3 regions of the Pseudomonas sp. 9.3L genome follow, and region 2 is predicted to be linked to each of the others. Evidence: predicted binding sites of a transcription regulator. Region 2 holds the regulator's gene; each other region holds the start of a gene.
The links. The regulator FliA, encoded in region 2, starts transcription of late flagellar genes. The targets are predictions, from matches to a motif close to CTAAAGTTTNNNNNNNNNNNGCCGNTAA.
Positions count from the first base shown of each region.

Region 1: motA (flagellar motor stator protein MotA) is a predicted target of FliA. The motif match lies at 3,208-3,235, and genes of this name have one in related genera.
Region 3: AC4LE2_RS09840 (methyl-accepting chemotaxis protein) is a predicted target of FliA. The motif match lies at 2,076-2,103, and genes of this name have one in related genera.

Region 1 is NZ_JBZUBK010000001.1:4,167,997-4,175,305, reverse strand. Features, by position in the region: gene asd (archaetidylserine decarboxylase) at 1-773, opposite strand, end outside; gene AC4LE2_RS19330 (rhodanese-like domain-containing protein) at 783-1,598, opposite strand; gene AC4LE2_RS19325 (HDOD domain-containing protein) at 1,646-3,166, opposite strand; gene motA (flagellar motor stator protein MotA) at 3,299-4,150, shown strand; gene motB (flagellar motor protein MotB) at 4,154-5,203, shown strand; gene rsgA (small ribosomal subunit biogenesis GTPase RsgA) at 5,329-6,360, opposite strand; gene orn (oligoribonuclease) at 6,476-7,018, shown strand; gene queG (tRNA epoxyqueuosine(34) reductase QueG) at 7,008-7,309, opposite strand, start outside.
Region 2 is NZ_JBZUBK010000001.1:2,917,885-2,925,193, forward strand. Features, by position in the region: gene AC4LE2_RS13335 (chemotaxis protein CheA) at 1-1,764, opposite strand, end outside; gene AC4LE2_RS13340 (protein phosphatase CheZ) at 1,842-2,630, opposite strand; gene AC4LE2_RS13345 (chemotaxis response regulator CheY) at 2,647-3,021, opposite strand; gene fliA (RNA polymerase sigma factor FliA) at 3,191-3,940, opposite strand; gene fleN (flagellar synthesis regulator FleN) at 3,937-4,770, opposite strand; gene flhF (flagellar biosynthesis GTPase FlhF) at 4,938-6,260, opposite strand; gene flhA (flagellar biosynthesis protein FlhA) at 6,272-7,309, opposite strand, start outside.
Region 3 is NZ_JBZUBK010000001.1:2,147,482-2,154,790, reverse strand. Features, by position in the region: gene AC4LE2_RS09850 (LysR family transcriptional regulator) at 41-976, shown strand; gene AC4LE2_RS09845 (hypothetical protein) at 1,380-2,030, shown strand; gene AC4LE2_RS09840 (methyl-accepting chemotaxis protein) at 2,134-3,759, shown strand; gene AC4LE2_RS09835 (CopD family protein) at 3,896-4,741, shown strand; gene AC4LE2_RS09830 (metallophosphoesterase family protein) at 4,778-5,233, shown strand; gene AC4LE2_RS09825 (ATP-binding protein) at 5,157-7,309, opposite strand, start outside.

The sequences.
Region 1 (7,309 bases), 1.3 Mb from region 2:
AACAACAGGATTACCGTAGAGCCCAATTTGAAGCGACCCATCTCTGCGCCCTTTTCCAAATGGATAGGCCCGCGTGCCGCTTCGTCATAGCGCCAGCTCTTGAGTTCACGTTTGGGGGGCGTCACCAGCCCGGCCCAGACGGTTTCGATGGACGCCACGATCATCGCCCCCACCAATACCATTGCCATAGGCCCGCGCTCGGTGTCGAAGAGGCACACCACACGCTCGTTGCGTGCGAACAGTTCGGGGACGTTCTCGGCGGTGGTCTGGTTTACCGAGAAAATTCGCCCAGGCACGTAGATCATTTCACGCAATGTACCGGCCAAGGGCATGTGAACCCGGTGGTAGTCGCGAGGCGCCAGGTACACGGTTGCGAACTGACCACCCATGAAGGGCGCGGCGTGAGCAGGGTCGCCGCCCAACAGCTCCAGCACGCTGAAGCTGTGACCTTTAGCCTGGAATACGCGGCCGTGTTCGATTGGCCCCAACTGGCTGATTGCACCGTCTGCCGGGGCCAGCACTGCACCGGGGGTAGGGTCCAGCGGGCGTGCATCTGGCTTCAGCGCCCGGGTAAAGAACGCGTTGAAATGCTCGTAAGCGGCCAAGTCTTCTACCTGGGCCTCGCTCATGTCTACGTTGAAGCGTTTGGCGAACCAGCTGATGAAAGTGTTTTTCACCCAGCGTGCACGGCACTCCGCAAGGGAGCCTGCCAAGCGAGAAAGCAGGTGGTGGGGCAGCAGGTACTGAGAGAGGATAAACAGTCGATCTTTCATTGAGAGCCCTTAAACGTCGACAGGGGTGTCAGGCAGATTGCCCCATTCGCCCCAGGACCCGGCATAGGCCTTGACTCGGGGGTAGCCCAGCGCCTTGGCGGCCAGGTAGGTAAAGCCGGACCTGTGGTGGGTCTGGCAGTGTGTAATCACTTCTTTGTCAGGTGTAATGCCCAGACCTTCGAGTACCTGACGCAGGTCCGTGCGCATGCGCAACGAGCGTGAGGTGTCCATGCCGGCGGTCCATTCGAAGTTCACCGCGCCAGGGATATGACCGCCGCGGGCGGCTACGCGCTTTTGCCCAGAATACTCCAACGGCCCGCGGGCATCCCAGATAACGAGGTCCGGGGCGCCTAGCCGTTCACGGATGTAGTCGTGAGTCGCGGTAGGTGCCGAATGCACGGTGAGCTCAGGTTGGCCCGATAAAGTAGGCGGCAGCTCGATACTCAGCTCGCGGCCTTCAGCCTGCCATGCCAGCAAACCTCCATCCAGGTAGTGATAGCGTTTGTGCCCGATCACGTCCAGTAGCCAGATGAACCGGCCAGCCCAGCCGCCGCCTTCGTCGTCGTATACCACGTAAGTGACGTCTGGCCCATGGCCCAGTTCCCCAAATAATTGGCGAAGGGTGCTGATGTCGGGTAGCAGGCCTGGCGCAGGTGCCGTGCCCAGTTGGGTACGAGCCGGTGCAATAAAACGGGCGCCAGGGATATGCCCAGCGGCGTAGCGGGCTTCGCTGGTGAGGTCTACCAACACCAGCCCAGGCGCGTTCAGCCGCGCTGCCAGGTCGGCAGGTTCGATTACCAGCCCAAGGCCGGAGAAATCAGCCATCCAAGCGCCCTCCAGAGTCAATCAAAGGTCAGATTGTAGCGCAACCACTAACGCCTGCGCGTACTGAACACCGCCAAGGCCCGCTCGATACATTGCGCCGTTTTACCGAAGGCCTGCACGCTGGTGTCTGCCATGGGCAAACCACCCTGGTCTGCCAAGAGCAGCATCACCACACGGTCTTGGCCCGCAATGGAACGCAGGAGCAGGTGTTCACCCCTGAACATTACCCGCAGGCTGGCAGGGATCAGCCGTGACAGCGAGGCGTTGTTCTCAGGGGTAAGCCGTAGTTGGCCAGGGCGCTCAACCAGCCTTTGCAACAACGGCGCATGGCTTAGCACCATGCTGAGTTCGGCAGCTGCCTTAGGCAGCCCGGCAATCTGGTGGACGCGCAGGTTGGCTTGCGCCTTGTCTACCATCAGTAACGCAATCCGACGCATACCGCATGCTTGCAGCGCGTCTATGGCAACACCGGTCAGGTGCATGGCGTTATTGAAGGGGCTGGGCTCTGTCAGTAGCGTGGCGCAGTGACGCCGCCACAGCGCCAGTGCCTCGGTGTCAGGCCCTGCGACTGGCAGCAGGCCGGCATGCACGCGCCGTGTACCGGCAGGCCAGGGCAGGGTTACGGCCGGATGCCACAGGTGCGGCCCGCCGTGCGCGTGCGCGCTTTGCACGGCCTGTACGTGAGCCTGCTGTTGCACCTGCTCCAGCGGTGCCTGGGTATAGAGCGCCAGCAGTTGCTGCCAGCGTTCCACGTGAGGGGTGTACCAGCCCTGCTCGCACGCCAGGGCCATGCCATTGGCAAGCAGAATGGTGGTAGCGGGCTGGTTGAGCCAACGGTACAGCTCAGGGTTTGCATCAAGCTGGCGCTGCTGGCCAAGAGGGTCGTCTTCATGGCGGGCGATTAGCATGCTCTTGGCCAGCAGGCGGCGCTCTTGGGTCAGTGCCCGGTAGCCTCGCTGCACCCAGGCCGGCAGCCGCCAGTATTCGGCCAGGGCCTTGCACAGGTCGAGCATGCGCACCCCAAACAGCTCTCGCTCCACCTGGTCGGGGTTCTCGCCTTTATGAAGCACGCGCAAGTCCCACTCTTCGAACAGCTTGGGCTCGGTCATTGCCAAGGGCCACAGCGGTGCCAGGAACAGCAGGCTCCCCCAGTGAATTTCCTGCCACAGCCGTGCCAGCCGCGCCGCGAAAAAGCCACTGGCTTGTTGGGTCGCGTGCTGGCTCACCAATTGCAACTGGCGCAGGGGCAGGGGAATGGCCTCGGGTTCCAGTGCCGGTACGCGGGCCAACAATTCTTCAATGCGCTTGAGCCCTAGCCGGTTCAGAGCGATTTCCAGGCTCTCGGCGGGCTCGACCAGGTTGCTATTGGCTTGCAGGTTGGCCTCGCGTATCACGTTGAGTACCAGTGCCGGGCTGTCTTGCATGCATTCAGCGATGTCTCGCAGCGAGCTGCGGCTATCATTGAGCGCAGTGCATACGCGTTCGTGACTCAGGCGAGGCACAGGAATGCGGACATTACCAAGCGACTTGACCCATGCTTCGATGTTCTGCTGCCGGACTGCTGACATAGAGAAGGCGCACTCGCTGAACTGGTTTTTACGAATCGTCACTATAGTCTGGCGCAGGGCTGCCGATAGGTAGAAGCAGAGATTGAAGCGGCCTCGTGCCAGTTTTCCCACGTTTCGAAGTAGTCCAGACCTATGGCTAAAATTATCGGCATCATCGTCGTGTTCGCTAGCGTCCTTGGCGGATACGTACTTTCCCACGGTAAGATCGCTGCCCTGATCCAGCCTTTCGAGGTGTTGATCATCGGGGGCGCCTGCCTTGGTGCGTTCCTCCAGGCCAACCCTGGCTCCATGACGATGCACGTCCTCAAGAAGTCCTTGAAGATGTTCAAGTCCCGGTTCACCCACGCGTTCTACCTTGAGGTATTGGGCCTGGTCTACGAAATCCTCAACAAAAGCCGCCGCGAAGGCATGATGGCTATCGAGAGCGATATCGAAGACGCTGCAGCCAGCCCGATCTTCGCCAAGTACCCAGCCGTACTCAACGATGCACGCATGACAGCCTTCATCTGCGATTACTTGCGCATCATGTCCTCTGGCAACATGGCCCCCCATGAACTGGAAGGGTTGTTCGACATGGAGCTGCTGAGCATGAAAGAAGAGCTTGAGCATCCGTCTCACGCGGTGCAAGGCATCGCTGACGGCCTGCCAGGGTTCGGCATCGTGGCCGCAGTGCTGGGGATCGTGGTCACCATGGCCTCCCTGGGCGATGGCGACAAGGCGGCTATCGGGGGCCACGTGGGTGCGGCCCTGGTGGGTACCTTCTTCGGTATTCTCGCGGCTTATGGCTTCTTCGGCCCGCTGTCCACCACCTTGGGCCACGATGCCAAGGAAGAAATGAACGTATTCGAGGCTATCAAGGCGTCCTTGGTCGCGTCGGCTTCCGGCATGCCGCCTACCCTGGCGGTGGAGTTCGGGCGCAAGGTGCTGTATCCCGCGCACCGCCCCAGCTTCGCCGAGCTTGAACAAGCAGTGCGCGGGCGCTAACCCATGGAAAATAACCAGCCGATTATCGTCAAGCGTGTAAAGCGCTTTGGCGCCGGGCACCACGGGGGTGCCTGGAAAATTGCCTTCGCCGACTTCGCTACCGCGATGATGGCGTTCTTTCTGGTGTTGTGGCTGCTATCTGAGGCAACGCCTGAGCAGAAGCTGGCCATTGCCGGTTACTTCAAGGACCCAATCGGCTTCACGGAAAGCGGCTCACCCTATGTGATTGACTTGGGCGGGTCGCCACAGCTGGCACCAGACCATACGCTCAATCCAGAAACCAAAGACGCGCCGCCCAGGCCTGAAGCAGAGAGCCAGGTGACGCCGAACGAGGCTGAAAACATCGCAGAAAAGCTCGAAAAGGACCGCCTTGAGTTGCTGCTGCAAGAGCTACAGAACAAGGTGGACGAAAATCCGCAACTGCAGAAATTCAAAGACCAGATTTTGTTCGAGATTACTCAGGACGGCCTGCGCATCCAGATCATGGATGCAGAAAACCGGCCGATGTTTGACCTGGGCAGCGCGCGCCTCAAGTCGTATTTCGAGGATATCCTGCTGGCCATGGCGGATACCATCAAGGAAGTCCCCAACAAAGTGAGTATCAGTGGCCACACAGACGCCAAGCCCTATGCGGCCAGTGCTGACTTCGGCAATTGGGAACTGTCGTCCAACCGGGCTAACGCGGCACGTCGGGCATTGGTGGCAGGCAGCTACCCGGAAACGCAGATAGCCCGCGTGGTGGGGTATGGTTCGTCGTCATTGTTTGACCGCAAAGACCCGCTTAACCCGGTCAACCGGCGGATCGACATCATCGTGCTGACCAAAAAGGCCCAACGCGACATTGAAGGCGACCAAGCCACGCCGCCTGCAACACCGGCGCCTGCGCCTGGCGCACCTGGAAGCGCCGCTCCGGGAGCCGTCGCTCCTGCACCTGCCACGAACCCGGTGGCAGGGCAGAACCCTGTGGTTCAGCCGCGTGAGTTACGGGAAAAGCTCAACATCTTCGACAGCGGCGCCTTGAAGATGGACGCGCCGCAGGGCAAGCAGCTGTAGCCGCAACCTGCTGCTATCCTCCACGCAGGTAGGGGCCAACGGCAGGTGGCGAAAGCCCTCGCACCTTCTAACGTTTGCGGTGCGCGTATTCGCCAACTTTCGTTGGGCTCCTACATACAGGCCTCTCAGTACTTCTCTTCTGGCAAGCTGGCGAGGATTGCGCGGTAGCTGTGCATGCGCTGAGGGTGAATGCGGCCGTCTTCCAAGGCTTGCAGTAACGCACAGCCTGGCTCGCGGTCGTGCTTGCAGTCGCGAAAACGGCAATGGCCCAGCAAATCCGTAAATTCGATAAAACCCGCTTCCACGTCTTCGCGGCTTACATGTACCAAGCCAAACTCCCGTATGCCTGGCGAGTCGATCAAGTCCCCGCCTTCAGGGAAGTGAAACAACTTGGCCGTGGTGGTGGTGTGCTGGCCTTGCCCTGACCAATCCGACAACGCGCCTACCCTGGCATGCGCCTCGGGTAGCAACTGGTTAACCAACGACGATTTACCTACCCCGGACTGGCCCACGAATACACTGGTATGCCCCTTGAGCCGCTCCTTGAGCTGCTGCATGCCATCGCCCTCATGGGCTGACACTTCAAGCATTGGATAACCCAGCGGCCGATAGGCTTCGAGCAGGTCATTGAGTGCTGCTTCGTTGCCGGCGTTGATCAGGTCGGCTTTGTTGAGCAGCAACAGCGGCCGGATACCCGCGTGTTCTGCGGCAACCAAGTAACGGTCGATCAGGTTGGCATGTGGCTCGGGCGCAGGCGCGAAGACCACTACGATAAGGTCCACGTTGGCTGCGACAGGCTTGAGTTGCCCACGGTGGTCTGGCCGGCACAGCTCGGTACTGCGCGGCAGTTGCGCCACGATGACACCAATGCCTTGGTTGCCCGCGCGCCAGACCACGCGGTCGCCGGTGACCATGGCGGGCAGGTTGGCACGTAAGTGGCAGCGATAAACGTTGCCTGCACGCTCGCCTTGTTGCGCTTCTACCTCTACCTGCACGCCATAGTGAGCAATCACCAGGCCGGTTTCTTCCGGGCCCAGGTCGCCGCCCTCAAGCGCTTCAAGCGCGAGGGAGTCCCGTTTGGCGGCACGGTCTGCGCGTTCGTTCTGGATTTTATCGATGCGCCAGGCCTGGCGACGATTGAGCTGGCGTTTGGCCATGGACTTACCAAATAAAAGTACGAAAGGAGGCGCGCCTTGGCGGCCGAGGTCGTGATCGGCCGAGTCTACCATGCGCCCTTAAGCTACACTGCGCAGTCTTGTCGAGGAGATTGCAATGCTCAACCCCACCAACCTGATCTGGATCGATCTGGAAATGACCGGGCTGGACCCGGATACCGACGTCATCATCGAGATGGCAACCATCGTGACGGACAGCAACCTCCAAACGCTCGCCGAGGGCCCGGTCCTTGCTATCCATCACAGCGATGAAGTGCTGGCGCGGATGGACGAGTGGAATACGCGTCAGCATGGGGGCTCAGGGTTGACCGAGCGCGTGCGTAACAGCACGGTGAGTATGGCCGACGGCGAACGCGAGACTCTGGCGTTTCTGGAACAATGGGTGCCTGCAGGGAAATCACCCATTTGCGGCAACAGCATCTGCCAGGACCGGCGTTTCCTCTACCGTCACATGCCAGCGCTGGAAGGCTATTTCCACTACCGCAACCTAGACGTCTCTACCCTCAAGATTCTGGCAGGCTTGTGGGCGCCTGAGGTGCGCGACGCCCTCAAGAAAGGCGGTAGCCACTTGGCGCTGGACGACATCCGAGATTCCATTGCCGAGCTGCAGCACTACCGCACGCATTTCCTCAAGGTGTAACCACCCGCGGCGCCTCGCCGTGACGCGCCAGGGCCCATTCCACATGTTCGCGCACCAGGGCCGAGGGGTGTGTGCGGCGGGCTTTTAGCGCCTCCACCACCGCAATGGTGGTCGGGGCGTTGCCCAGGCCTACTGCCAAGTTACGCAACCATTGTTCAAAACCTGCTCGGCGCAGCGGGGAGCCTTCGGTATGGGCCAGAAAGGTCTCTTCGTCCCAGCGAAACAGCGCGGAGAGTTCGGCGTTATCCAACCCATGGCGTGGGCTGAAATCCTTCTCCTGAGTGGGGCGGG
Region 2 (7,309 bases):
CAGGGTCAGCGGGACCTTGATGACAATCTTCGAGCCCTGACCCTTGGCCGAGTAGATGTTGATCGAGCCGTTGAGCTGGGAGATCTTGGTTTTCACCACATCCATGCCCACGCCGCGCCCGGACACGTCCGAGATTTCGGTCTTGGTCGAGAACCCAGGGGCAAAGATCAGGTTGTAACAGTCGGTCTCAGACAGCCGATCAGCGGCGTCTTTGTCCATCACGCCCTTCTCTACCGCTTTGGCGCGCAACACGGCAGGGTCCATGCCCTTGCCGTCGTCGGAGATGGACAACAGAATGTGGTCGCCTTCCTGCTCGGCAGACAGCACGACCTTGCCAGAGCGCGGCTTGTCGGCCGCTTCACGCTCGTCCGGCATTTCTACGCCGTGGTCCACAGCGTTGCGCACCAAGTGGACCAAGGGGTCGGCCAAGGCTTCGACCAGGTTCTTGTCCAGGTCGGTTTCTTCGCCCACCAGCTCCAGGGTGATTTCTTTCTTGAGCTGGCGTGCCAGGTCGCGTACCAGACGGGGGAAGCGGCCAAAGACTTTCTTGATAGGCTGCATCCGGGTCTTCATCACCGACGTTTGCAGGTCAGCGGTGACGACGTCCAGGTTGGAGACGGCCTTGGACATGGCTTCATCGCTGCTGTTCAGGCCCAGGCGCACCAAGCGGTTACGCACCAGTACCAGCTCGCCCACCATGTTCATGATTTCATCCAGCCGAGCGGTGTCGACCCGTACGGTGGTTTCAGCCTCGTTGACGACGGGTTTTTCCCCCGAAGGTGCACGGGCGGCAGCCGGCGCGGCAGCAGCAGCCGGTGCGGGCACAGGAACGGCCGGCGCGGCGGCGCCCGGCGCGGCGACGCCCGGCGCGACAGCTTTGGGCGCTGGGGCTACCTGCGCAGGAGCAGCAGGCGCCTGGGCTGCGGTGGCATCCGCCGCGAACTTGCCCTTGCCATGAAGCTGGTCAAGCAGGTCTTCAAATTCAGTGTCGGTAATCAGGTCGCCACCGCCCGCTGCGGGCACTGCCACAGGTGGCGCGGGCGCCGGTGCAGGTGTACCGGCCAGGTTGTCAGCGGCGAAGCTGCCTTTGCCGTGCAACTGGTCCAGCAGCGATTCGAATTCAGCGTCGGTGATTTCATCGCTGCCAACTGCTGGAGCAGGGGCCGCAGGCGCTGCTGCCACGGTATCCGCGGCAAACTGCCCTTTGCCATGGAGTTGGTCGAGCAGGGATTCGAATTCGGAGTCGGTAATGTCGTCGCTGGCGGCGTGGGTGTGTTCGTCGTCCAGGCTGCTCATAAGGGCATCGAAACCGGTGCCGGGCATCGGCGCAGCCACCACGGCGGGTGCAGGGGCTGCGACCGCCGGCTGCGCGCCTGCCGGCTCGGCCAGTCGGGCCAACGCCGCGAGTAATTGGGGGGTGGCAGGGGTCAGCGGGGCACGCTCGCGAACCTCACCAAACATGCTATTGACCGTGTCCAGCGCTTCGAGCACTACGTCCATCAGCTCGGAGTCTACTCGGCGTTCGCCCTTACGCAGGATGTCGAACACGTTTTCGGCGATGTGACAGCACTCCACCAGCTCATTGAGCTGGAGAAAGCCGGCGCCGCCTTTGACAGTATGAAAACCACGAAAAATCGCATTGAGCAGGTTTGCGTCGTCGGGTCGGCTTTCCAGCTCGACTAACTGTTCAGATAGCTGCTCGAGGATCTCGCCGGCCTCAACCAGGAAGTCCTGGAGGATCTCTTCATCGGCGCCGAAGCTCATTTGGTTGCTCCCTGGAATGCTGAAAATGGCGTGCGGCCCGGATAGCGCGAAGGCGCCTGTCCGACGACCGCAACCGCTTAGAAACCTAAGCTGGAGAGCAAGTCGTCCACATCGTCCTGACCGGATACGACGTCTTCACGCTTATCGGCATGAATCTGCGGACCTTCACCCCGGGACGGGTCTTTTTCAGGATTTTTTTCTTGGCGCAGGCTTTCTTCGTCGTGATGGATACCTGCAAAGCGGTCTACCTGGCTGGCCATCAGCACCAGTTTGAGCAGGTTCGCTTCTACCTCGGTCACCAACGAGGTTACGCGCTTGATTACCTGGCCTGTGAGGTCCTGGAAATCCTGGGCGAGCAAGATGTCGTTGAGGTGGGTGGACAGCACGTCGGCGTCGGTTTCGCTGCGCGCCAGGAAGGTGTCCATGCGCTTGACGAGCTCACGGAACTCATCGGCCTGGACTTCCCGGCGCATGAAGCGCTGCCAGTCCGTGCGCAGCGCCTTGGCCTCTTCGCCCAGATCGTGGACCACGGGCGTGCTCTGCTCGACCAGGTCCATGGTGCGGTTGGCGGCGTTTTCCGTCAGCCGTACCACGTAATCAAGGCGCTCGGTAGCATCGGTGATCCCCGACATTTCTTCGGCCCGAGGCGAGCGAGGGTCAATCTGAAAATTAACGATAGCGCTGTGCAATTCGCGAGTGAGCTTGCCCACTTCCTGATACAGCCCGCGATCACGCGTCTGGTTTAACTCATGGATCAACCCTACCGCTTCGCCGAATTGCCCCTTTTCAAGGCTTTCGACCAGCTGGCGGGCATGGGTTTTCAGGGTGGATTCAAAGTCACCCAACGGCAGTTTACTGGACTCCATAGCGCCCCCTGGCAGCTCAGCTGTTCACGCGTTCGAAGATTTTTTCAATCTTCTCTTTGAGCACCTGAGCGGTGAAAGGCTTGACTACGTAGCCATTGACGCCGGCCTGAGCCGCTTCGATGATTTGTTCACGCTTGGCTTCGGCCGTTACCATTAACACCGGCAGGTGCTTGAGACGGTCATCGGCGCGCACCTGGCGCAGCAGCTCGATGCCGGTCATGCCGGGCATGTTCCAGTCCGTCACCAGAAAGTCGAACGAGCCGCTTTGCAGCATCGGCAATGCCGTGACGCCGTCGTCGGCTTCGGAGGTATTGGTAAAGCCCAAGTCGCGTAGCAGGTTCTTAATGATCCGCCTCATCGTCGAGAAATCATCAACGATGAGGATTTTCATGTTCTTGTCCAAGTAGACCTCCAGCAGTCTCAAACACGCCCACTCCGGGGTGCGCAGTCAATCGAATTCATTAGGTGTGCGATAAACCCATAACCGCATACATTGCCTGCGACCGGCCGCTGCATGAGAAGCACGCTATCGCGGGCAAGCCCTGCTGTTACGGCAGGGCTTATCGCGCGGCGGCCCGCCATTCGCCAAGACGACTGCGTAAACGCGCCGCACATTGGCTATGAAGCTGACTGACCCGAGACTCACTTACCCCCAACACCTCACCGATTTCCTTGAGGTTGAGTTCTTCGTCGTAATACAGCGCCAGCACCAACCGCTCACGCTCTGGCAAATTAGCGATGGCGTCCGCCAAGGCCGATTGGAAGCGCTCGTCTTCCAAGCCTCGGGCGGGCTCACCACTCCCACTGGCGCCGTCTTCGTGAAGCCCCTCGTGATCACCGTCCTGCAACAGATCGTCGAAGCTGAACAACCGGCTTCCCAACGTATCGTTGAGAATCGAGTAGTACTCGTCGATCTTCATGTTAAGTTCGGCAGCAACTTCATGATCTTTAGCGTCGCGACCCGTTCGCGCTTCAATTCTTCGAATGGCCTCGCTGACGGTACGGGTATTACGGTGCACTGAGCGAGGTGCCCAGTCGCCTTTGCGCACTTCGTCGAGCATCGCGCCACGGATACGAATGCCTGCATAGGTCTCGAAACTGGCCCCCTTGCTGGCGTCGTATTTGTTGGCCACTTCCAATAGCCCGATCATGCCGGCCTGGATCAAATCTTCGACCTGCACACTGGCTGGCAACCGCGCCAGCAAGTGATAGGCGATGCGCTTGACCAAGGGTGCATAACGCTCGATCAGTTCATGCTGCTGCGACTGCCGAGAAGCATTGTTGTACATCCGGTATCCACTGGCGCTCATGAGACAGGCCCCGCACTGGTTTGCTGTACCAACCGTTCGACGAAGAATTCCAGGTGCCCCCGCGGGTTTGCGGGAAGCGGCCAGGTATCCACCTTCTGGGCGATGGCCTTGAAGGCCAGGGCGCATTTGGAGCGTGGGAACGCTTCGTACACAGCACGCTGCTTTTGTACGGCCTTACGCACGGTCTCGTCGTACGGCACCGCACCCACATATTGGAGGGCGACGTCCAGAAAACGGTCGGTCACCTTAGTAAGCTTGGCAAACAGGTTGCGCCCCTCTTGGGGGCTTTGGGCCATGTTGGCCAGCACCCTGAAGCGGTTCATGCCGTAATCGCGGTTCAACAGCTTGATCAAGGCGTAGGCATCGGTAATCGAGGTGGGCTCGTCGCATACCACCAAGAGTACCTCCTGGGCTGCGCGCACGAAGCTCACCACTGAATCACCGATCCCGGCGGCGGTGTCGATCACCAGCACGTCCAGGTTATCGCCGACTTCACTGAAGGCTTGGATCAGCCCGGCGTGCTGAGCCGTGGTCAAGTGGACCATGGTCTGGGTGCCTGACGCTGCGGGAATGATGCGGATGCCACCTGGGCCCTGCAACAGTACGTCGCGCAGCTCACACCGGCCTTCTATTACGTCGGCCAAGGTGCGCTTGGGAGTAAGCCCCAGTAATACGTCCACATTGGCCAGGCCAAGGTCGGCGTCCATCAGCATCACGCGCCGGCCGAGTTCGGCCAGTGCCAGTGAGAGGTTCACTGACACGTTTGTCTTGCCGACGCCACCTTTGCCGCCGGTCACCGCAATCACCTGTACGGGATGCATGCTGCCCATTCGTTCTTTACCCTGTCACTGAGACGCTGGCTACACCACGGCCGGCTTGCCTGTTGGGCAAGCCTGCGCTGCGTGCGGTGCAGGTAGGTTTCAAGCCATGCAACACGCCCTGTCGGGGCGCGCTGTCGCGCAACCACTTGCGCATGCATTCATGTGTCTTCATGCCCTCAGCCCACACGCTTGTTGGGGCTGTGATACAGGTCGGCGAACATATCGGCCATGGCCTCTTCGCTGGGCTCTTCCTGCATTTGTACACTTACCGCGCGGCTAACCAACTGGTGCCGACGAGGCAGGTGCAGATCGTCCGGGATACGTGGGCCGTCAGTCAGGTAGGCCACTGGCAATTCATGACTGATCGCAAGGCTTAGTACTTCACCCAGGCTCGCGGTTTCATCGAGTTTGGTGAGGATACAGCCTGCAAGGCCGCAACGCTTGTAACTGTGGTAGGCCGCAGTCAATACCTGCTTCTGGCTGGTTGTGGCGAGCACCAGGTAATTGCGCGCCCGAATCCCACGGCCCGCCAGGCTTTCAAGTTGCAGCTTGAGCGCCGGGTCACTGGCCTGCAGGCCAGCGGTGTCGATCAAGACCACCCGCTTGCGCAGCAGAGGCTCCAAGGCCTGCGCCAGGGATTGCCCAGGGTCTACGTGCGTTACGGTTACATTCAGGATACGGCCCAGGGTTTTAAGTTGCTCCTGGGCCCCGATGCGGAAACTGTCCATGCTCACCAAGGCGATGTTCTGCGCGCCGTACTTGAGCACGTAACGTGCGGCCAGCTTGGCCAGGGTGGTAGTCTTGCCCATGCCGGCGGGGCCTACCATGGCGATGATGCCGCCTTCTTCCAGGGGTTCTACCTCTGGGGTACTGATCATTCTGGCCAAGTGCGCCAACAGCATGCGCCAGGCTTGGCGGGGCTCGTCGATGCCGTCCACTTCAGCCAGCAAATCGCGCGACAACGGGCCAGACAGCCCGATGCGCTGCAACTTGCGCCATAGAGTAGCCTGCTCTGGGCGGCTGCCTTGTAATTGAGTCCAGGCCAATGAGCCCAGTTGCACTTCCAGCAGCTCGCGCAAGCCAGAAAGCTCGGAACGCATGGAGTCGAACAGGCGCTGGTCCACTGCCGCAGGTGCAGGCGAGGCGGCAACGGGCGCACGCGGGGCTTCAGCCAAGGTGGGCTCGATCAAAGGCTCGGGCGCGGTCAGCGGCAAGCCTGCAAATAACTGGCGATTGGTCACGCCATCGTGGGCGCTGCGCGAGTCGAGTTCGACCTGCGCCGACACGATACGCGACTGGGTTTTGCGCAGCTCGTCTTCCAACTCAACATTGGGTACGCGCGGGGCCAAGGCCGACAGTTTGTAATCCAACGCAGCGGTAAGCTCTACGCCCCCTGCGATCCGGCGGTTGCCAATGATCGCAGCGTCAGCGCCCAGCTCATCGCGTACCAATTTCATGGCTTGACGCATATCCGCGGCGAAAAAACGCTTTACTTGCATATCCCGCTACCTCAGCCGTTGGGCCCTACTGTCGCTACGATCGTCACTTGCTTGTTGTCCGGTATTTCTTGGTAGGCCAGCACATGAAGGTTCGGTACGGCCAACCGGCCAAAACGCGACAACATGGTCCGAATCGGCCCAGCGACCAGCAAAATAGCTGGTTGCCCTTGCATTTCCTGACGCTGGGAGGCCTCGATGAGCGAGCGTTGCAGCCGCTCGGCCATGCTAGGTTCAAGCAAAACGCCATCTTCCTGCCCCTGCCCTGCCTTCTGAATACTATTGAGCAATATCTGTTCCAACTTTGGTTCCAGGGTGATTACAGGTAGCTCAGACTCCGTACCTACAATGCTTTGGACGATCGCACGTGATAAACCTGCCCTCACTGCACTGACCATCGCGGCGGTATCTTGACTCCTTGCCCCGCTGTTAGCGATGGCTTCAGCGATGCTGCGGATATCTCGCACCGGCACCTGCTCGGCCAGTAGCGCTTGCAGCACCTTGAGTAAAGCAGACAAGGTAATCAGCCCCGGCACTAATTCCTCAGCCAATTTGGGCGACCCCTTGGCCAGCACTTGCAGCAGTTGTTGGACCTCTTCATGGCCGATCAACTCGTGGGCGTGTTTTTGCAGGATCTGGTTGAGGTGGGTGGCAACGACCGTGCTGGCATCCACCACCGTGTACCCCAACGACTGGGCCTGCGCCCGGGCGCTGATCTCGATCCAGACGGCTTCCAGGCCGAACGCGGGGTCGCGCGCCTGAATACCATTGAGTGAGCCGAATACCTGGCCTGGGTTGATGGCCAGCTCGCGGTCGGGGTAAATCTCGGCTTCCGCCAGGATCACTCCCATTAGGGTAAGGCGGTAGGCGCTGGGTGCAAGGTCGAGGTTGTCACGGATGTGAACGGTGGGCATGAGAAAGCCCAAATCCTGAGAGAGCTTCTTGCGCACCCCTTTGATACGCGCCAGCAGCTGTCCACCCTGGTTGCGGTCCACCAAAGGGATCAACCGGTAACCTACTTCCAGGCCAATCATGTCGATGGGTGTAACGTC
Region 3 (7,309 bases), 770 kb from region 2:
CTTGGCAGGCTCGTCGCATTCTTTTCCGGAGGCCGAGCTGATGACCCGAATACCGCCTGCCAGCGTGATACACGGCCGCCTCCGCCTACGGCAGTTGCGGCTGATGCTGGCCCTGCAGGAACTGGGTTCGCTGCGCCGCGCCGCCGATCACATTGGCATGACCCAACCCGCTGCCACCAAAATGCTTCATGAAGCCGAAGACGTGCTCAAGGTAGAGCTGTTCGAGCGCTTGCCCCGGGGCATGCGCCCTACCCCCTTTGGCGAAACCGTTATCTACTACGCGCGTATGGTGTTCGCGGAGTTGACCGGCATGCGCGAAGAGCTGGTCGCACTCGAGTCCGGCAACCTGGGCCGGGTGGCCGTCGGGGCCATTCCGGCGCTCGCCTCCGGGCTGTTGACCCGCACCATCGCTAACCTCAAGCAGAGCCACCCGAGGCTGTCGATGAGCATCCAGGTGGACACCAGCGACGTGCTGGTGCAAGCGCTGCTACAGGAACAACTGGATGTGGTGTTGGGGCGTATCCCGGCCGGCGCTCGGGCCGAAGAGCTGTTGTTCGACAGCCTGGGCGAAGAAGCGCTATGCGTGATCGCTGGGGCGCAAAACCCGCTGGCCCATACCCAAGACCTAAGCTGGGCGGCCTTGCAACAGGAAACCTGGGTACTGCAACAACACCCCAGCCCCATGCGCGCGATCATCAATCAGGTGTTCCACGATGCCCGGGTGGACATTCCCAACAGCATCGTGGAAACCACCTCCATCATGACCCTGCTGTCGTTGGTGCAGCAGACCGACATGATCGGTGTAACCCCCTTGTCAGTAGTGGAGGACTACCCCGGCCGGCACCTGCTAGCGGTACTGCCCATTACCTTCGAGGCGCGCTTGCCGCCCTATGGGCTGATTACCCGCAGGCACCGCCTCCAAAGCTCCGCCATGCAGGCGTTCATGCAGTCGGTGAAGGCGCAGCAGTTGGGCTGATACGTAAGGGGGTAAAAGCTAGTTGTTGGTTGCTAACTAAGCACCTGATGGAACCCTCTACAAGTCAGGGGCCACTCAGCGAGTCTATTCACTCGCCAGGTGCGTTTTAATGACCTCTGTCAATCGATCCAACAGCATTCCCAGCATGCCCTTGTCAACGGCCGAAGAGCCTACTACCGCCCCCCTTCAGGCTCCGCGCGCACGTTCGCAGTCAGCGCCTCCCCCAACTACACGGCCAGATGCGCCTCCCGCCAGGCCTAGGGCTAATTCGTTCCAGGGGCTCACAGCCGCCCGCCTAACAAACGGCTCGGCCCAGCAGGCTACCCCAGGCAGCGCTCCCCGATTGTTGACAGGCGCGTGGAAAGATGCCAACGCCGATGTCCTAAACGTTGTAAGCAGCCACTTGGCAACGCAGGATAAACTGGCACTTTCCCGCACTGGCGCTCAGATAAATAACATGCTGCATAGGGATCTGAACAAGGTTCCTGAAGATATACGCAAGGCATGGACGGCCTTTAGCAAAGGTACAAACAACACCCAAGACCTTGAGATATTGCTTGACCACTTGTTCGGACCGAGTGCTAGCGGACCCAATAAGCAGACGACTACCGCCCTGGATAAACAGGCTGTTCTCGCTCAATTCAACACGCATATGGACGTACTAAAAACGCCTGGCGCGCCAAATATAAAACCTCTCCAAAAACTATACGACTCGCTCGAAAATCCGAGCACGCACGATGCTCAGACCACCTTGGATTTAATCGACTGCCTATTCAAATATGGCTTTGGCAAGCTACCAAAAACGGACCACTTACCCGAAATTTCAAACATAATTAACGCGCTCTTGAAAGTTGCTGAGGAGAACTCTACCCCACAGGCTTTAAAGCATCCGGATCAACAACAGGCCAGGCAGGCTACCATTGATAAGCTTCGGGCTAAAGCCGCGGAATCACTCGAACAAGTTAAGCACCTGAGCGAGTTAACGGTCCGTGACGTTTTGCCTCTACTCCTGGCGTTGAAAAAAATTGAAAAAATCAGCGCTTCGGCCGTTTAGTAGTCACAGCGTGGGCAAGGCTGATTAAACATTAACCCGCCGGGCCTACAGCTCGGCGCAATGCTGCCGATAGCGCGACATACCCTCTCATGAGTATCCGCGCATGTTGCTACGTCAACTGGGCATTGCCCCTCGATCCGCCTTAGGCTTCGCCAGCATTGCCCTGTTGATGGCGATAGTAGGCGTGTTCTGCCTGCGGCAAATGGCCCAGCTCAGCGACAACACACAGGAACTGAGTGAAAACTACCTTGCCTCCACGCGCACCCTTGGCCAGATGACCGACATCATTGGCCGCTACCGCACCATGTCCTACTTTGTGCTGGTTAACCGGGCCAAGGAGGACGTGGCAAAGTCCGACACGCGGTTGGGCGAGCTCACGACCCAGGGCCAGCAGTTGGTCGATCAGTATGCGAACTTGGTAAACCCCGGTGAGGAAACCCAGGCCTATAGCGAACTCAAGCAACTGCACAGCGGGTATGTCGAGGCGCTGGCTCGGCTGCGCCAAGCCTCGGTGGCCGGTCGCGAGGATGCACTGGCACCGTTGATCGCGGCGGACCTGAAGGGTTTCTCCGATAAAATCACCCCCGTTTTAGCCCGTATGACCGAGCTCAACGGGCGTGGCGGTGATGAGGCGGTGAAGCTGGCTCACGCCAAATACGAAAATGCTCGGATGTGGGTGTGGTTGCTATTGGCCGCAGCCTTCGTGCTCACCGTGATATTGGCCATGGTGCTTACCCGTAGCATCGTTCGACCACTCCAGGTCGCGGTGGGCCTGGCGGAAAAAGTAGCGGCAGGCGACCTCACTCAGCGCATCGAGCCTCAAGGGCGTGATGAAGTCACCCGCCTGCAAACGGCCCTGGCGCTGATGCAAGACAACCTGCGCAGCACCTTGTCGCGTATCAGTGGTTCGGCGACTCAGCTGGCGTCTGCCGCTGAAGAGCTCAATGCGGTGACCGAGGAAGGCTCACGAGGCCTGCAGCGGCAGAACGACGAGATCGAGCAGGCCGCCACCGCCGTCAATGAAATGACCGCAGCCGTGGAAGAGGTGGCAAGCAACGCGGTGTCCACCTCCAACGCCTCGCAGCAGTCCACCAGCGCGGCAGCCGAAGGGCAGCAGCGTGTTAGCCAGACCGTGCTCGCCATTGAGCAAATGAATACCGACGTGAGTGCCACCTCCACGCAATTGCGCGAGTTGGCTACGCGTACCCAGGAGATTGGCAAGGTGCTGGACGTGATCCGGGCCATCGCCGAACAGACCAACCTGCTGGCCCTTAACGCCGCTATCGAGGCAGCGCGTGCGGGTGAAGCAGGCCGTGGTTTTGCCGTGGTGGCCGATGAGGTGCGCGCCCTCGCCCACCGCACACAAGCTTCCACTCAAGAAATCGAAGTCATGGTCAGCGGCATTCAGCACGGCAGTGGCCAGGCCGTGGCGTCTATGCAAACCAGCAGCGAACGCGCCCAGCACACCCTGGAAGCGGCTCGCAGTGCGGGTAGCGCCCTGGAAGAAATCAGCCGGGGCATTGGGGAAATTTCCGAGCGCAACCTGGTGATCGCCAGCGCTGCTGAAGAGCAAGCGCAAGTGGCCCGAGAGGTGGACCGTAACCTCATCAACATCCGTGACCTGTCCTTGCAGTCGGCGGCGGGTGCCAACCAAACCTCCGCGGCCAGCCATGAGCTGTCCAGGCTGGCGGTGGAGCTGAACGAGATGGTTGGGCACTTCAAGGTGTAAGCCAGCGTGGCCCGGCCTGCGTGGCCCGGCCTGCGTTACGCGGGGGTGCGTTGGCCGTGGCGGCCGGGGCTGGTAGAGTAGCGCCCCCCTGTCGGCCTCGCCGACGGCCCTTTTACCCTCGGAACACCCCGCTGCCATGACTGCCCTGGTCGTATTTCGCTTTCTGCACTATTTCGCCGTGCTGAGCCTGTTCGGTGTCAGCTTCTTTCGACCCTTGCTGCTCAAAGACGCCCCGCAATTACCGGCGCTGCGCCGGCGCATGGACCCGGTACTCTGCCTGGTGGCGCTGCTGGCGTTTCTGTCGGCCGTGGGCTGGCTGGTGGCCGTAAGCGGCAACATGGCTGGGGATTGGCGTACCGGCGTTCAACCCGACACCCTGCGCACGGTGTTATTCGACACCGCCTTCGGCCGGGTATGGGGGGCCCATGTGGTGATTTGCCTGGTGCAGTTGGTGTGGTGGCGGCTGCCAGGGCAGCGGTCGCCGTTGCCTGCCTTAGCGTTGGCCACCCTGGCCCTCGCAACGCTCGCCCCCGTTGGCCATACCGCCATGCTCAGCGGCGACGCTGGCGTGCTCCTGGCGCTGAACCAACTGGCTCACTTGGCGGCAGTCGGTGGCTGGGTGGGGGCGTTGGCACTGCTCGCCTGGGTAGCGGTGCAGCCCCTGGGCTTGCACCCAGGGCGCCTGGCTTTGGCGTTCGGCCGCTATGGGCTTCCCCTGGTAGGCGTGATTGGCGTTACCGGGCTGGTTAATCTGTGGGCTATCACCGGCACGCTGTTGCCGGGTTCGGGCCCTTACACCTGGGCACTGTGCGCCAAGCTGATAGCGGTGGCGGGCATGTTGGGCCTGGCCGCCTGGCACAGGGCCAAGGCACGGGCCGCGACCGAGCAGAACCTTCGCGCCACCCTGACGCTCGAATGGCTGTTCGGCCTAGGGGCCTTGGCTGCGGTGGCCCTGCTAGGCACCCTGCCGCCCACGGCCTAAGACGCTTGCACCCGGTAGCTGCACAGGACCTGACTGATGACCATTGGGCTCATAGCCGACACCCACGGGCTGCTTCGCCCAGAAGCGCTGCACGCCCTTGCGGGGTGTGACCACTTGATCCACGCCGGGGACATCGGCAAGCCCGCGATTCTTGACACGCTCCGAGGCGTCGCCCCCTTGAGCGTGGTGCGAGGCAATAACGACCGCGGCCTGGCATGGGCAGATGACCTGCCCGACCACCTGGTGGTACGCCACGCAGGGCTGGTGATTTACCTCACCCATGAGCGCCCTGATGTGCCTGCCGAGTTACCTGCAGGCACCCAGGTCGTGGTCACCGGGCACTCCCACAAGCCGTTGATCGAGACCCGCAATGGCGTGCTGTTCGTTAACCCGGGCAGCGCGGGCCCGCGTCGCTTCACGCTGCCGGTTTCGGTTGCGTTGCTGACGCTAACCCCCCAGGGGCCTGAGGCTCGACTGGTGCCGTTGAGCTGAACCGCATTGAACGCAACTGCCGCTGCAAGGTCTCGATTTCCACCAGCAGGGCCTCCACCGGCGTCGTGCCGCTTTCCACTGCTTCACAAGCCTGCACCAGCCCCAAAGCGCCCACGATGCGTGCGCCCCCTTTGATCCGGTGGACCACGGCGTCCAGCTCCGGAGATCCCGGCGCCAGTGCGTGCAGGCGTGTGTAGTCAACGCTCAACGCTTGCTGCAGGCTATCGCGCAATCGGCGGGCAGAAACAGGGCTGCCCCCAGCCAGGCCCAATAATGCCGCGGCGCCTTGAGGTGCCAAGCCCTCCTCGTTCGAGCTGGAGTCGCCGTGCGCGCAGGCGGCGTTTGCTGCCGGTGCGAGTGCTGCGGCGAGCGCCTCAAGGCCCAGCGGCTTGACCAGGCAGTCGTCCATCCCGGCCTCGCGTGAGCGTTCGCGTTGGCCGCACCCGGCATCGGCCGTGCAGGCAAGCAACCGGCAGGGCAAGAGCCCTTTGCGCTGCTCCTCCAGACGGATGGCCCTGGCCAGGTCGTAGCCATCCAGGCCTGGCATTTCACAGTCGCAGATCACCGCGTCAAAGCCGCCCCGGCCGCACCACTCTCGCAAACCATGGGCACCGTCCACGGCAACCGTGACCCGGTGGCCGAGGTAGCTCAGCTGTTGCGCCAGAAGCACCCGGTTAGGCTCATGGTCATCCACCACCAGAACATCCATCGCCACTTGGTGGGCAGCAGCCGGCACCTCCTCCTGTACCAGGCCCGGCGGTTCGCACATCGGCAAGCGCAGGCAGGCTTGCACCCGGCTACCTTCGCCTTCGCGGCTTTCCAGCGTAAGGCCGCCACCCATGATGCGGCACAGGTGCTGGCTGATGGACAACCCCAACCCTGCCCCCACCCGCCCGGACAAGCCGTGGTTATCCGCCTGCTGGTAAGGCTGGCAAAGCCGGCGAAGGTCTGCCTGGGGAATGCCAATACCGGTGTCCTCTACCACCAACCGCAGGGCCACCTCGTGGCCTTCGCGGGTAGCGTGGAGGCTCACCGTCACGCTGCCGGCACGGGTGAACTTGATGGCATTGCTGAGCAGGTTACCCAACACCTGTTGAAAGCGCAGCGGGTCCAGTAAGACGCCCGTTCCTACACCGGCACAGGCGTTTAGCTTTAGGTGTAACCCTTTTTCTCGGGCCTTGACCTCGTATAGCCTCACCACTTGCGCGGCCTGAACATCGATGTCTACAGGCCGGGGGTTGAGTGTGAGGTGGCCAGACTCGATTCGACTGATGTCGAGAATATCGTTGAGCAGCTCCAATAGGCCGCTGGCGGATTCCGAGGCTACTTTGAGCGCCAGCCGGTCCAGCTCCCCCTTCTCAGCCTTGCGCAGGGCCAGCTCAAGCATCCCCAGCACCGCGTTCATAGGCGTTCGGATTTCATGGCTGGCTGTGGCCAGGAAGCGGGTTTTTGCGCGGTTCGCCGAATCCGCAGCCTCCTTCGCGGTTTGTAACGCATCATAAAGCCGTTGGCGTTCCGTGATGTCGATCCAGCCGCCGATCACGCCGCCAATGCTGCCATTACTGGCCTGGTAGGGCAGCATCCAGTGGAACACCGTTAGTTGCTGGCCGTTACGCAGCCGCAACTGACGGTCCTCGACGATCGCCTGGCCTTCTGCAACCACCGCCAGGTACAGCGCTTCATACTCCTTGGCCTGCTCGCTGACCAACGGGATGCGCGTTACTGCCTGGCCGATCACCTGGGTGCGGTCGACCCCAAGGGCGGCCAGGTAGCTGGCATTGCAATTGAGGAGGCGGCCGCCGCGGTCCCGGACGTAGACGGGGTGCGGGGTGCCATCGATCATCACCCGCATGAATTCCAGCTGGTCCGTCAGCGCCTGCTCGGCGGTGCGGCGCCTGCGTACCTGCCTGCGAAGGGCCCGTATCCATGCCACGGCCAGCAGCAGCATCACCCCTGCCAGTGCAAATGCAGGCAGCAGCCAGCGGGCCTGACTCGGCCAGCGGGGCTCTACGTGAATTTCACTACGCCAGCGATGAGCCATTGCATCGAGGCCTGCGGGCTCAAAGCTGAGCAGGC